3 regions of the Bacillus sp. 01N45 genome follow, and region 1 is predicted to be linked to each of the others. Evidence: predicted binding sites of a transcription regulator. Region 1 holds the regulator's gene; each other region holds the start of a gene.
The links. Region 1 encodes LexA, which represses DNA repair genes until DNA is damaged. Its sites were predicted from a motif close to CGAACATATGTTCG; they were not measured.

Region 1 (5,106 bases):
AAAGATGGGCTTCGCCCATCTTTTAGTTTAATTTTGCATTATCTTGCTTTTTTAAAGCTTTTAATTTCGCCGGTGTAACATCAGTACCTTCTTCGTTAACAACTTTAATTCCTTTAAGTTCGTTTAACATATTTTGACGAAATCCTTTTAAATATTGTTCACGTAGCGATTGGCGCTCACGTTGTTCTTCTTCAGTTAAACCTTCAGCTTTTGCTTTTTTCGCTAAGAAGTTAATGCGTTCAATGAGTTCGTGACTTTGCATCTCGAATCCCCCTTTTACTCAAAACTGATTATTATCATACAATAGTTAGTCCTCTTTATCAAGCAATTGCTTTGTATATTCTACATATCTTCGATGTACAGTTGCTTTTGAAACATCATGACCAAAACCACGAAGTGTTGCTGCAATTTCTTCAAAAGTTAATTCATTCCGGCGTAAACGTACAATTTCCTCAATTGGCACTTCTTTTTTCTCACGTCCTATACTTAAATGACGATTTTTCAAATTATTCTCTGGACGAAATCCTTTCTCTACCGCTCTTTGCATGCCACGTTTAATTTTTAAATTGTGGATCTTTCTTTGATACTCTTCAACAATCCCAATTATATCTAGTACCATCGAATCAGAGTCAGAGAGTTCTAATTCTCCATTATGCGTATGCGTATATACTTTTATTCCCTCTTTATGTAAACAGTGCATTAATGCAATCTTTGCATTCCCTCTACCAAGGCGCGTTTCATCTTGTATGAGAAGTACATCAACTTGTTCATCGCGAATTGTATCTAGCACTTCTAATATGCCATCACGTTCAATTGTATAACCACTAGCCTGCTCCTCAATCACCTTTACAACATTCATTTGATAGCGCTCAGCTAAATGCAATAATTCATCTTTTTGACGCAATAATGATGTTTCCTGTTCTTCTTTTGTTGTGCTCACACGTGCATAAATAATTGCATTCATATTGAACCCTTCTTTCTCACTATATTTTCCTTATAGTGTATCATAAATTCGTCTTTCGTTCGAACTTATGTTTGTAGAATGTTTTTTCGCATGTTATACTTATTAATAAGAAAAATGAAAGAAAACGAGGTGTTAGAAAACATGGAAAAGTTAACGAAACGCCAGCAAGACATTCTCGACTTTATTAAGCTAAAAGTACAAGAAAAAGGATATCCACCTTCCGTACGTGAAATCGGTCAAGCAGTCGGCCTCGCTTCTAGTTCTACAGTGCACGGACATTTATCACGACTAGAAGAAAAAGGATATATTCGACGCGATCCAACAAAACCACGAGCAATTGAAATTTTAGGTGACAACCGAATGGATACAGAGACACAATCTGTTATTCAAGTTCCAATTGTCGGAAAAGTTACTGCTGGATTACCTATTACAGCAGTTGAAAGTGTAGAAGATCATTTCCCACTTCCAGCTAGCATTGTTGCTGGAGCAGACCAAGTATTTATGTTACGTATTTCCGGAGATAGTATGATTGAAGCTGGTATTTTCGATGGAGATTTAGTTGTTGTTCGCCAACAACAGTCTGCATACAACGGTGAAATTGTAGTCGCTTTAACAGAAGATAACGAAGCAACTGTAAAACGTTTCTATAAAGAAAAAGACCATTTCCGTCTACAACCGGAAAACTCTTCATTAGAACCTATCATTTTAAAACAAGTGTCAGTTATTGGAAAAGTAATTGGCGTATATCGTGATTTACATTAAGAATAATAAAAGAAGATAATTACCTTATTTATATACGGTAATTATCTTCTTTTTTTGTATTTTGATAGATTTTCATACATTTTATTTCTTATGAACGAGTTTCAATCGTCACATCGCCAGCAGCTGTTTTACCACTAATCTTTTTACTACCATTGCCAATTGTTATATTTTTATTTTCTTCATTAAAAATCATTACTTCGCCAGCAGCACTTTGCCCAGTTATAACTGCATCTTGTGGTTTTTCTAATAAAGTAATATCTACATCCCCAGCGGTTGAACTTGCCTCTACATCATATTTAGGATCATGATCCATAATATGCACTTCCCCGCTAGCCGACTTCGCAGTTACTTTTCCTATTACCTTCTTAAAGCTCACCTCACCAGCTTTTGAAGATCCTTCCACACTTTTTGCTGTGACATTTTTCAAATCTACTTCTCCAGCGAGTGTCCCAACACTTACACAATCACTTTTCACATCACTTATTTCTATTTGTCCAGCTGATGAATTTATTTTTATCTCTTGGTATGAACGTTCAGGCACAAGGAGAGTTATTGTAGACGTTTGAAATCTAAAATCGTAAAAAGAAAAATCAAATGAAGCACCTTTTTCTCTTTCCCCAATAATTTTTAATGTGTCACCATCTTCGGCAATACGAACCTCGTGTTTACGTACATCTCCTGATTGCTTTACATAAAAAGAAGAGTCGGGAGATTTTTGGACAACAATATCCCCAGCATCTAACTTAACTTCTATATTTTTTAGTGTTTCGTTTTTAATTACGTCTTCTTTATTTCCTTCTTCTGCAGTTTGCACTGCTTTTTCATATGTTTGTGAAATCCCTATTACTCCAATAATGATACAAGCGATAGCTACTAACAATATTTTCTTCATCATCTACTCCCCTTTTATCATTTTGAAGTTCCATATTACATAACGTACGCATAACTTTTTAAACCACTTCGTACTATAATAAGCGATAATACATAACAACAAACCTACTCCAACAAACGTTATACTAACGAATAAATCCAACCATATAAAAGTACCCATAAATACTTTTCCAATAACGAAAAATGGTGTCACTACACTAGCAATTCCACCGAGCCAGAAGGAAAATATAAAAGCAATAATTGCAACTAACGGGCCTAACACAATAATAAAATTAAACAAACTAAGTCCAATCGCTGCCATAACAGCCCTTGTTATATTGGTAGTTGATGGGTCCTTGTTCATTTCGTCAAAGCGATACAAAGCAAGTAAGTCTTTTGCAATTACTTTCGGAGAGCCAAGGCCCTTTATTATTTCCGATTCAGTTTTTCCTTCTTCTATTCCAAACTGAAAATGCTCTTCATAATCAAATAAAATATCTTTCCTCTCTTCTTCCGGTAACTTTCTAAGATGACTTGATAATTCTTTAAGAAACTGTTCTTTACTCATCCCATTCCACCCCTTCAATAATTTCTTGTACGCCTTTTGCAAAATCACGCCACTCCGTTACTAACAAATTCAGTTGCGTTTCCCCTTGCTCAGTTAGTTGATAATATTTACGAGGCGGTCCCTCTGTAGATTCTTTTAAATACGTTTGAAAATATCCTTCTTTCGTTAAACGACGTAATAAAGGATACACTGACCCTTCCGATATTAAAAATTTATTTGAGATTTGCTGAACAAGTTCATAGCCGTAACAATCTTTACGTTTCACAAGTGCTAAAACACACAGTTCTAACACGCCTTTTTTAAACTGAACGTTCAAGGTCAATCCCCCTTTCTCATTTCAGTACTATTCAATACACGGTACCCGTTATATCCATAATATACCACTTAGTATTATTCATTGCAAGGTACTATATTTTTCAATACTTAATTTTCGAATTAAATACATCCACACCATATTTCAACTTCCACATTTTCATTCATAGCTAGCACGCATTTTAAATAATCCACATGACTTTTTTCGAGCACTTTGCGGGCACCCATCTAATTCATTTCACAAGCCTTTATATTTGCCCACAAATAAAAAAAAGCCCTGATACCGTAGTATCAAGGCTTTTTTCTCTCTTAGTATAGAGACATATATTGATCGCGTTCCCATTGGTGAACTTGCGTGCGGAAGATGTCCCACTCAATCTCTTTTGCTTCGATGAAGTGCTCAAGTAAATGTTCTCCTAGTGCACCGCATACTACTTCATTAGATTGTAATGTAACTAATGCTTGCGCTAATGTTGCTGGTAAGTCAACGATACCTGCTTCTTCGCGCTCTTCTTTTGTCATTACATAGATGTTACGGTCTACTGCAGCTGGTGGAGTTAATTTGTTTTTAATTCCATCAAGACCTGCTGCTAATAATGTAGCCATTACTAAATATGGGTTTGCAGCTGGGTCAACACTACGTACTTCTACGCGTGTACTAATACCACGAGATGCAGGGATACGTACTAATGGGCTACGGTTTTGTGCAGACCATGCTACATAACAAGGAGCTTCGTATCCAGGTACTAAACGCTTGTAAGAGTTTACAGTTGGATTTGCTACCGCTGTAAATGCTGGTGCATGTTTTAAAATACCTGCGATGAAGTGACGAGCATCATCACTTAATTGTAAGTCACCGTTTTGATCGAAGAATACGTTCTCACCATTTTTGAATAGTGATAAGTTACAGTGCATACCTGAACCGTTCACACCATATAATGGTTTTGGCATAAATGTTGCGTGTAAACCGTGTTTACGAGCAATTGTTTTTACAACAAGTTTGAATGTTTGAATGTCATCACATGAGCGAATTGCATTTGCATATTTAAAGTCAATTTCGTGTTGCCCTGGAGCAACCTCATGGTGAGACGCTTCAATTTCAAAGCCCATTTCTTCAAGTTCAAGAACGATATCACGACGACAGTTTTCCCCTAGATCCATCGGCGCAAGGTCGAAGTATCCACCGTTATCGTTTAATTCTAATGTTGGATTTCCTTTTTCATCTACTTTAAATAGGAAGAATTCTGGCTCTGGTCCAAGATTGAAATCTGAGAATCCCAATGCTTCCATTTCTTTTAATACACGCTTTAAGTTGTTACGTGGATCGCCATCAAATGGAGTGCCATCTGCATTGTAAATATCACAGATTAATCGAGCTACTTTTCCTTTTTCAGCTGTCCAAGGGAAAATTACCCAAGTATCTAAATCTGGATATAAGTACATATCAGATTCTTCAATACGTACGAAACCTTCAATAGAAGATCCATCAAACATCATTTTGTTATCAAGAGCTTTTGTTAATTGGCTCACTGGAATTTCTACGTTTTTAATTACTCCTAAAAGGTCCGTAAATTGTAAGCGGATATACTTTACATTCTCTTCTTTCGCCAAACGGAAAATATCTTCTCTT
Region 2 (5,106 bases), on a different contig from region 1:
TTCCTTCTTTCCTAGCTACCATCGCTGGGACAAATGCCCTAATTACATTTACTACACCATTTACGTTTACATTCATTACATTTTCGAATTCTTGAGCTGTTACTTTCCACAGTGGCGCATTTTTATTAACAATCGATGCATTATTTATTAACAAGTCAGGTGCTCTATATCTATGAAGTATATAACTCGCCCAATTACTTACTTGCTGGGAGTCTGAAACATCGATTATTTGAAAATCATGTATATTACCGTAATATTTTTTCAATTCTTCAATTTTATCTTTTGAACGTCCACAGCCATATATATTCCATCCCAATTCATGAAATCGATCAACCATTGCACGACCTAATCCTTGCGTCACTCCTGTAATCATTACAACTTTTCCAGTTTCGTTTCGCTGCATATACCTCTCCTCCTTTATAAAATTTTACACTCTCCCTTTTCATTCAGCCATTTACTAAAGTATCAACTCATTTCATACTTTAGTAGGTGTTTTTATGTAAGCAAAAAGAGTAACCATAACAGTTACTCTTGCTTATATATCAAAAAAGTCATTATTTATTTCGTTATTGCTTTTATATTTCAGCTTCTCTTTCCCGCATTTCTCACACAATATATAAAAGTTACACCTAGATTACCTCTTTTAAAATCTTCATTATCCTTAATAAAACCATATTTATGCTTACAGTGAGATTCATCTAAAAAAATTTTAAACCATTTTTTCAACATAGAACAGTTAACCTCTATGAAAGAATCTTCATCTATTCTGATTACCGATTTTTATTTAAATTCTCAATCTCATTTTGCAACTTTTTGAATTGTTCAAAATGCATAGTGATAGATTGACTATTTCCATAATCAACACTATGCTTCACAAATAAAACACCAGTGTCATGAAAAATTGCTTCCAGTTCTTTTCTGATGGATACTTTCATTATATGTGCTGTTTTAATAGCCGATAAAATTGCAATTTCATTAAACTTTAATTTTATTTCATTTGGACAAAATGCTTCTTCAACCAATATAACTTCATTGCTATAAATAAGTGCAACAAGATTACTTGATTTTGCATCTGTTAAATCTACTTTTTTTATAACATTATTCATTACATTTTGCCTCCTTTGATTTTGTATATATTAATTATACAATTGTTTTTTAAAATTAATCGACCTTACATTAATTTTAACATACTTTTATTGTAGGATTAAGCTACACTTCAAACGTTTTACTATTCCACAATTTTTGTTACATGAACCATTTGGACTATAAGGCCATATAGTAATGTTAACAAATGATTGTAAAGCGGGTGAAAACTATGCCCTCAGTTGTAGGGAATTTAGTTGTACAAAATAGTAACGGTTCATTTAACTTAGGCGATTTCTACAACGTTTCTCCGAAAGAAAATACGAAGGCTTATAATGGATCTGGTGCTTCAAACGTTGGTTTTGTTGTTAATACTTTTAATGGCGTGAGCGCGACTAATACGTTTGATTCTGACCTTGCAGATCAAAACCAAGTGGGTACAGCCTAATCCTATTTTTTCATCGTTCTGTTTAGGAATTTTAAATTTGTCTATACTATAATTAGGCTGTTACACAGCTATTATTGATTTTTGGAGTACCCTATCTTTTTCTCCCTTTCCCTGGGGCTCAGCAGCTAGTATGAAGCTAGCTGCTTTTTCGTTTCATTATTTATATCCCTCATCTAAAATAACGTAAAGGAAGCTAAAATTGAAATTTCAGCTTCCTTTACGTTATTTCAATAATATCAGAAGTATTAAATACGTAAGTTTTATAAAATGCGTCCGTACATATTACAATGCGCTTTAGCGGGTTTATATGCACTACTGTCATATAACTTGTAAGGATGTAACCATCTTCAAAATATGTCACCAATATTTCTTTCTCAGACAATAATGACGTTAATAATTTATCAGAAATTCTCTCTTTTGCTTCGTTTGTTAAGAGCGGTTTTTGTACTTTAAACTTCTCTCCAATAACCTTTCGCAAACTTAACAACTGTTCCGACATTACTGTAAATGGAACCCATTCTCTTTCTATTTTCTGCACCTTTACATCATTCATTTCTTTATCTCCTTGATCATTTATCCATTCAATTTCACACATAATGGTACTCAATTATTCTTTCATAATGCTAGGCTCATATTTATCCGGCATTAACAGGTAGTGAAGCTCCTACCTCAAAATCCGCTATATGCGAGGAGGTAAGACGAAAATCAACTGCCCGTTAACGCTTAATTGGTGAAAGCTAATAAATAACGGACGATGAACACCCTGCTTATTAAAGTTTCACTTTATTTCTTATTCGTATACTATCTACACATACAAGAACATTCGTTCTAATTATACACGAACCTACGTTCTTTTGGAATGATTTAAATTATATTTTTATCCATCATTTATTTTTTCTTCATCAAGTGAGCTTTTCACTTCTTATATAATAGGCCGTCCACATATCAACAGAAAAAGCGACTTCATACAAAGTGAAGTCGCTTTTTTCTAATAACGTATATTTCCATATTTACTTTTCTATCCTGACAAGCGTTCTTTCCGGGATACAAATCTCATCTATATTAAAATGATTTATTTTTAATTTAATTCTCCCACTCGTTCCTGATCTTCATCACCAACCCAACAACTGAATAATTCAAAATAGTCCCCCTCATTTAAATAACCTTCCATAATCGAGCATAAAGCTAATAGCTTTTTTTAGCTTCTTTCTTCTCCTTTTCACTTTGCCACTCAACAAGTTCAATGCCCCAGCTCGTTGAAACTTCATACGTGTAACTTGTTTGAAATTGAAACTCTTGTACAATTTCAAGCATACTTTCATCTGAAAAGCACGACCCAAAAACAATTACATCATTAGAATCTGGATCCGTTAACGGAATTTCTACATTGCACCCTATATAACTTGCTAAACTCATTTTTACTCCTCCAATATTCATATACAAAATACTTTATATGAATATTTATCTGCTCGAATATAAAATCCCTGCCTAAACTAAAAAGTTTTAATTTTTCAAGTTTATTAACCAACTATAAATGAAAGCATATATTATAAAGAACGAACTCACAAAATTTAAGGAATTTATAACGAACCACAATTCATTCCTTATGAATTTCTATGAAAAGAGAGCAATTTAAACACTCTCTTTTCGTACATAATGTATAAAACTATTTATAAATAATTGCCCCTTATTATTACATATATTTTGGTTGTACTATTATATGTAACTCCCTCTCTGTTACTGCTTTTTTTGGGTTACGAAAATACTCTAATTCATATTATAATACTTCATACTCAACCATCCCAATCTTGATCCCTTTCGTTTCTTTTAAAATAGCTAATAAGTTGCTTATATCTTCATCATACGATTCAAAAACCTTCCCTCCACCTTCTCTTTGAAAAATTACTTTCATATTTTCTCCTCCTACGTAATATATTTATCTATTAAATAATTTCTTTAAAAGCATTCTTTCCTCTGAAAATTTCATACTAAAAAGAACATTCTTTTTTAGTAGAATGCTCTGCTTTTCACTTCATTTAACATCAATATTTTTTCAATACTATTGTATGTTTCATTCTGCAAATTATGTTTATCCACTTCAATAAAGAAAAACTTAAATCACTTCAGGTTTTAATTAGCCCGCGCCAATCAGACTACATGCAAATAGTGGAATGAAATTAAGCAAACGAAACATTATAATATCAACATTCTATGAAGCATTGATCATTCCAATTTTTAAAAAATACATAAATTCCCATTGAAATTCTTAATATTTAAATGTAATATTATATTGTCTTACTATCTATTTATAACACACACACTAACTAGAAAAGGGAACCTATATAGGTTCCCTTTTCTAATTACAATCATTATTTCTTTTCTAGAAATTCAAATGTATTTTTAAATTCTTTATCATTCACTTTAATACCAGCATCTTTCAATAAATCATTAACTACTTGCTGTTTCCATTTACCTGTCGTATCTTGTAGTCTTTGCTGTTCTAAATCTTTACGAATTTGATCTTTTACTTCATCAAATGGCTTCAATTCTTTTTTATCTGTCACTTTAATAATATGGTACCCGTAAGTTGTTTTTACTGACTCACTTACTTGTCCTGCATTTAATTTATATGCAGCTTCCTCAAATTCTTTCACCGTTTGCCCTGGAGCAAAACCAGTTATTTCCCCACCTTGTTCTTTTGAACCAGTATCCTCTGAATATTGCTTCGCTAAAGCTGCAAAATCTTCTCCATTATTTACTTTCTCTTTCACTTCTTTAGCAGTCTTTTCATCTTTCACTAAAATGTGACTTACCTTCATTTCTGGTTTATAGTTATCTTTTACATCTTTTTCTGTGACAGTCGCTTTAATCGCTTTCTCAAATGCGATTTCTGGCTTCATTTTTTCTTTTAATTCATCTTCATTTTTCAATCCAACTTGCTCTAAAGTCGATTTGAAGTTGTCACCCATTTTATCTTTTGCTTCTTCTACTTGTTTTTTTGCTTCCTCATCTGAAACTTTATATTTATCTAGCAACGCCTTACTTAACACCATTTGGTATAAAGTACTTTCCCCATATTTTTGTCTTAATTCTTTACTTAACTCTTTCTCTGTAACATTTCCTACTTTTGATGTTACTACATTGTCTGAGGAACCACATGCCGATAATGCCAGTAGTACGCATGAAATAATTGTTCCTAAAAATAGCTTTTTCTTTTTCAATTCAAAATACCTCACTTTTATTATTATATAAGAATAACTATACAATGTACTTGTGTTAACAATGTGTTTTCCACATGTAATTCATTTCATTTGAATAAACTATGTATCTTGTTCTTTTTTGTTCAAATATTAAAGGTCATCTTACTATTTATCAGTAAAATGACCCTTTACGTATTCCTATAGATTCTTAATAGTTACATGTTCTTCCAGTATCCAATTATTTTGCCCGATATCTACTGCATTTTTGGCTCTTCCCCACACACGAAAAGATTTTGATCCATCAATATTTCCTTTATAATTTATACATTCAGGCTCTGCATAATAATTCACTCCATACCCAACAGGATATTTTGA
Region 3 (5,106 bases), on a different contig from region 1:
TAATCTTTGAGTGAGAATCCATTTACTATAAGGGTTTTTATTTTTATACATATACAAAAGAAATTGATTTACATATCTGCTACATTGTATTTCAATTTACTTAGCGGTTAGCTCTACCACCAAGTTGTTGTTCAGCCATTGCTACTAAACGTTTTGTAATTTCACCACCAACAGATCCGTTTGAACGAGCTGTTGTATCTGCACCAAGTTGTACACCAAACTCTTGTGCAATTTCATATTTCATTTGATCAAGAGCCTGTTCAGCACCTCGAACTAACAATTCATTACGACTTCCACTATTATTGTTTGTCATATCGTTTCACCTCCGATTTTTTTAATATGCTACAAATTATGAAATAATAATTATCCTTTTTGTGGGAATTAGATTATGAATAAATATTGAGTTTCTTCTTAAAATAGGGCAAAAGATATAAGAAAGAAGAGTTGCTATAACGTACTTTCATAACAACACTATGTATAGATTTCTGTTTTGCCAAGAGATACATATAAATTATGAAAAATGATTCCTAAGGAGATATGTGATGAAAGCTGTAACCTATCAAGGACCAAACCAAGTACAAGTTAAACAAGTTGATGATGCAAAGTTAGAGAAAAAAGATGATATTATTGTAAAAATTACTTCAACCGCTATTTGCGGTTCTGATTTACATTTATATCAAGGGAACATGCCGTTACCTGAAGGGTATATTATCGGTCATGAGCCAATGGGCATTGTTGAAGAAGTTGGGCCAGATGTTACGAAAGTAAAAAAAGGAGATCGTGTTGTTATTCCCTTTAACGTTGCTTGTGGACATTGTTTTTATTGCCAACATGAAATGGAAAGCCAATGTGATAACTCCAATCCTCATTATGATTCTGGTGGATACTTTGGTTATACAGAGAAATTTGGTAACCATCCAGGCGGACAAGCAGAATATTTAAAAGTTCCTTTCGGAAATTTCACTCCATTTGTTATACCAGAATCATGCGAACTTGAAGATGAATCTCTACTGTTTTTATCCGATGTTTTGCCAACAGCCTATTGGAGTGTAATAAACGCAGGTGTTAAGCCAGGTGATACTGTTATCGTCCTAGGTTGTGGACCTGTTGGATTAATGACACAAAAATTTGCTTGGATGCAAGGTGCTAAGCGCGTAATCGCAGTCGATTACTTAGATTATCGGATACATTATGCAAAAAAGATTAACAACGTTGAGGTATTTGAGTTTACAAAATTTCCTGATATGGGAGAACATTTAAAGGAAATCACACATGGCGGTGCCGATGTAGTCATTGATTGCGTGGGCATGGATGGGAAGAAATCGCCACTAGAATTCCTGGAACAAAAATTGAAATTACAAGGTGGAACTCTCGGGCCTATTCAAATTGCTACGAAAGCCGTAAGAAAATACGGAACGGTTCAAATGACGGGTGTTTATGGCGGCAATTATAATGCTTTTCCACTCGGGGCATTTTGGGTTAGAAATATTAATCTTAAAATGGGACAAGCACCTGTTATTCATTTTATGCCAGAACTATTTGAAAAAATAACAAACAAAGAATTCGATCCAAAGGAGATTATTACACACAAAATTCCCCTTGAAGAAGCGAGCTACGGTTATCAAATTTTTAATAATCGTGAAGATGATTGTATAAAAGTCATTTTGAAACCTTGAAGATACAATTTTTTATTAAATTCTAAGTAGCTATTACCCCCATTTTCATCTCATATCAAAAATAGTTATTTCCAAAAAAATTGTATTTTAAGGTAGCAATCAATTGGTAAAAAAATCATTAAAGTATTAAGTAACAAATGTCAAATAAGCATAGTCCCGGATTAAAAGATATGGATCTTTAAGATCATTATGGCCAACTATTTATTCATGGTTGGCCATAAACCTTTATATGGATTCCAGTTACACTTTAGTCCACTTCCATTACATCACCAAACTTAAACATTCTTTGATTACGAAAAGCATCGGTACAAGTAATCGTCTTATTTAATGGATTTATATCAGCTACTGTTATGTAATTTTTATATAGATAGCCATCTTTATAATATGTAAGTAAAACCTCTTCTTCACCTAAATATGAAATTAACAGCTTATTTTCAATCCTTTCTTTTGCATCTTGCGTTAAGATTGGACGCGGGATTTTTGTTTGCTCCTGTATCATGTCTTTAATACAGATAAACTGCTCTGGCATACTAGCAAACGGTTGCCATTTTACCATGCCTCTTCCTTTTGGCATATTAGCATTCTTCACGATTTGTGCCCTCCTAATAATGTGTTTCTATATCTTGCTGTTGCGACGCTTGTGTAGGAAATTCCACGTAATATACTGTTCTTACCAAATCGTGTTCGAATTTCGTCCATAACCTTCGTTAATCTCATTTCTTTTTCTCTTTGTATAATGTTATCGAAAAGCGAAATTTGCTCTTCTCCTTCATGTATTAAATTTGTTAAGGAAAGACTTATCGATCGAATCGGCTCTCCTGTATGCCGCTCGTATAAAAAATATGTACAAACATTGTAAATATCCATCGTTAAATTTGTTGCTCTATTTAACGTATGTGCTTTTTTTATTCCTCCTCCATATTCCTTACTATATCCGACTGAAAAATGAATCGTTTGTGCGTATTTCTTTTCGCTTCTCAATCTGTAACAAACTTCTTCTACATGCTCTAATAAAATAACGATGAACTCTTCTATCGAATAATCACGAAATAATATTTGGCTTTTCGCTATAGATGTTGTCGCTGGAACATATTTCTCTGCTATTCTGCTAAAATCAATCCCGTTACTATGCAAGTGTAATTCTTCTCCTATTACACCAAACGATTGTTTTAAATACTTCAATGGATACTGCGCTAAATCCCCAATCGTATGTATACCTTTTCGGTTCAATTTCATTTCCGTTTTATACGATATACCCCAAAATTTACTGAGTGGTCTAATATTCCATAACTTCTCGGGTATATCGTCATACGTCCAATACGCTATTCCATCTTTATTCTTTTTCGCTTCCACATCCATCGCTACTTTACTCAATAATAAATTCGGCCCAATACCAATCGTACTTTCAATCCGTGTACGTTCATATATTTCTCGCTTGAACTTTAATGCAAACTCGTACGGATTACTCGCAAACAAATGAATACTTGCGGTCATGTCCATAAAAAACTCATCAATACTATATTGATGGAAATCTTCCGGCGCAACATACTGTAAAGCTAAACCGGTTATGTAAGTTGAACACTTCATATATGTATGCATAATCGGATTCACAATAATAATATCTGACCGATTCGGTATTTCGTACATTCTAGCCATCTTCTTTATTCCTAACGCTTTTAATGGCGGTGTTGCTGCTAATACAATTGATCCACTCCGGTTTACATCCCCTACGACAGCCAATTTCGTATATCGTGGATCAAGTCCTTTTTTAATACATGACACACTTGCATAAAAGCTACGAAGATCTACACAAAGAATAATACGATTCGGTAAAAGAGAATAATCATACAAGGTTATCACTCCTAACAAAAAGAACATTCGTTCTTATTATATACGAACTAACGTTCTTTTTAAAGGTATTTTCATGAAAATTTTGGTTGAAATAACCGTGCATGAACATTTTTCAAGAAAAAATCAAGGAATTCACCTCTATATTTTTTCTATACTGAAAAATGTAAATAGATACAAGAAGAAACAACTAGATTCTTCGTGAATAGATACGGTATTTTAGAACCCGTTTTTTAGTATTCAAACTTAATCCTGTATTTAAAAGCAATATACTTATATAAGAAAGACTTATTTCGAAAAAGAGTACTATTTAGCAGTGCTTGTTTATAGAAAATAAATTATTATTGGTTATTTTCTCAACGTTGTTTTCTAGTTTTATCATTCAAATTTAGACACATATTTATCTAACCTACATAAACTAATAGCGTATAATTGCATACTTTATCGATTTTTTATAACAATATCTCGAACGGACTATCATGAATCATAAATTTATTAACCCGGATACACGAATCATCTTCAATGAAATCCTGAATATCCAAGTAATATCGCGTGTATTTCTTTTAAAATAAACATTGGATACATTAAAATCACAGCCTGTTTTTTGAATGCTAAAGAAAGATTGTTTATCTGTATCTCCTCAATCGAATCCCTAATTATATAATTTTGTACAAGAAAGGAATTGAATTTATGCAAAATTTTAATTTCCTTTGTGAACAATTTGCTACAATACTTAAAGGGAAAGGTAAAAGAAATCAAGGTGGTTGTTCAGTGTCTTTTCACCGCGATTTTAGGGTGCTTGTTCAAGCAAAACCGAGTACTTCTGTAGTGCCCGTCGGAGTAAGTTTTGAATCGTTGGATCCAAATGGTAATGCATTAAATTTAGGCGAAATCGCTGTTCTACAAGAAGAAATTCCTGCATTTATGAAATCAATTGTACAACAAGGAATCATTGTAAGTGCTTTACATAATCACTGGCTGTACATGAATCCCTTAATTATGTATATTCATATCCAGTCGGTAGAGCCTCCATTACATTTTGCACAAAAGTTAGCCCATTCTTTTTTGTCCTTAAGTAGCTATCCTATCGCTAATAATGAGGGGCAATGATTGGTGTTTCGGATATATTTACACATTACATTTTCTACATGTGCGAACATCATAAAATTATTTCACTTTGTGCCCAAAAGAAAAAAACTGCCTATCAAATTTTTAGATAGGCAGTTTTTGAATCTATTAAAATAAAGTACCCTACTATTTTATAAAATACTATTCCCTAAACAAAAATACAGATTTGCAATTCACTTTGGCTTTCTTACCTCATATATTCCTCTAAAGTTAATTTTTCCTTATATATTTTTTGCAATATCTCCTACACAGCGAATACGCTAAGGCTCATACGCATAACCAGTTATATTTTCCTTTTCCTTTGGACAACGAATGATAAACCCTGCACTCTGCATCTAGACGGTATACCCCTTGTCCACAGTAAGACTTTATTTCAAACCCACAAAAAATAGATTACCTGCACACTAAAAGGTTTAGCGCACAGGTAATCTAGTTGTTTTTGAGATTAATAAAA

Region 2: a site for LexA is predicted at 2,371-2,384, ahead of AC1DMU_RS19375 (YolD-like family protein). Genes of this name have one in related genera too.
Region 3: a site for LexA is predicted at 3,571-3,584, ahead of AC1DMU_RS04295 (Y-family DNA polymerase). Genes of this name have one in related genera too.

What each region holds. Positions count from the first base shown of each region.
Region 1 is NZ_JBFTQW010000004.1:460,787-465,892, forward strand. It holds gene AC1DMU_RS12810 (DUF896 domain-containing protein) at 23-262, opposite strand; gene AC1DMU_RS12815 (YneB family resolvase-like protein) at 308-964, opposite strand; gene lexA (transcriptional repressor LexA) at 1,106-1,726, shown strand; gene AC1DMU_RS12825 (DUF4097 family beta strand repeat-containing protein) at 1,815-2,621, opposite strand; gene AC1DMU_RS12830 (DUF1700 domain-containing protein) at 2,622-3,164, opposite strand; gene AC1DMU_RS12835 (PadR family transcriptional regulator) at 3,157-3,480, opposite strand; gene glnA (type I glutamate--ammonia ligase) at 3,786-5,106, opposite strand, start outside.
Region 2 is NZ_JBFTQW010000008.1:108,666-113,771, forward strand. It holds gene AC1DMU_RS19355 (SDR family oxidoreductase) at 1-403, opposite strand, end outside; partial or broken gene AC1DMU_RS19360 (hypothetical protein) at 536-729, opposite strand; gene AC1DMU_RS19365 (hypothetical protein) at 771-1,106, opposite strand; gene gerPF (spore germination protein GerPF) at 1,316-1,531, shown strand; gene AC1DMU_RS19375 (YolD-like family protein) at 1,749-2,084, opposite strand; partial or broken gene AC1DMU_RS19380 (hypothetical protein) at 2,542-2,947, opposite strand; partial or broken gene AC1DMU_RS19385 (hypothetical protein) at 3,225-3,443, opposite strand; gene AC1DMU_RS19390 (peptidylprolyl isomerase PrsA) at 3,901-4,752, opposite strand; gene AC1DMU_RS19395 (glycoside hydrolase family 25 protein) at 4,930-5,106, opposite strand, start outside.
Region 3 is NZ_JBFTQW010000002.1:24,877-29,982, reverse strand. It holds gene sasP (small acid-soluble spore protein, SasP family) at 101-313, opposite strand; gene AC1DMU_RS04305 (zinc-dependent alcohol dehydrogenase) at 543-1,676, shown strand; gene AC1DMU_RS04300 (YolD-like family protein) at 1,924-2,265, opposite strand; gene AC1DMU_RS04295 (Y-family DNA polymerase) at 2,262-3,527, opposite strand; gene AC1DMU_RS04290 (DUF1259 domain-containing protein) at 4,215-4,634, shown strand; partial or broken gene AC1DMU_RS04285 (M15 family metallopeptidase) at 4,840-4,978, opposite strand.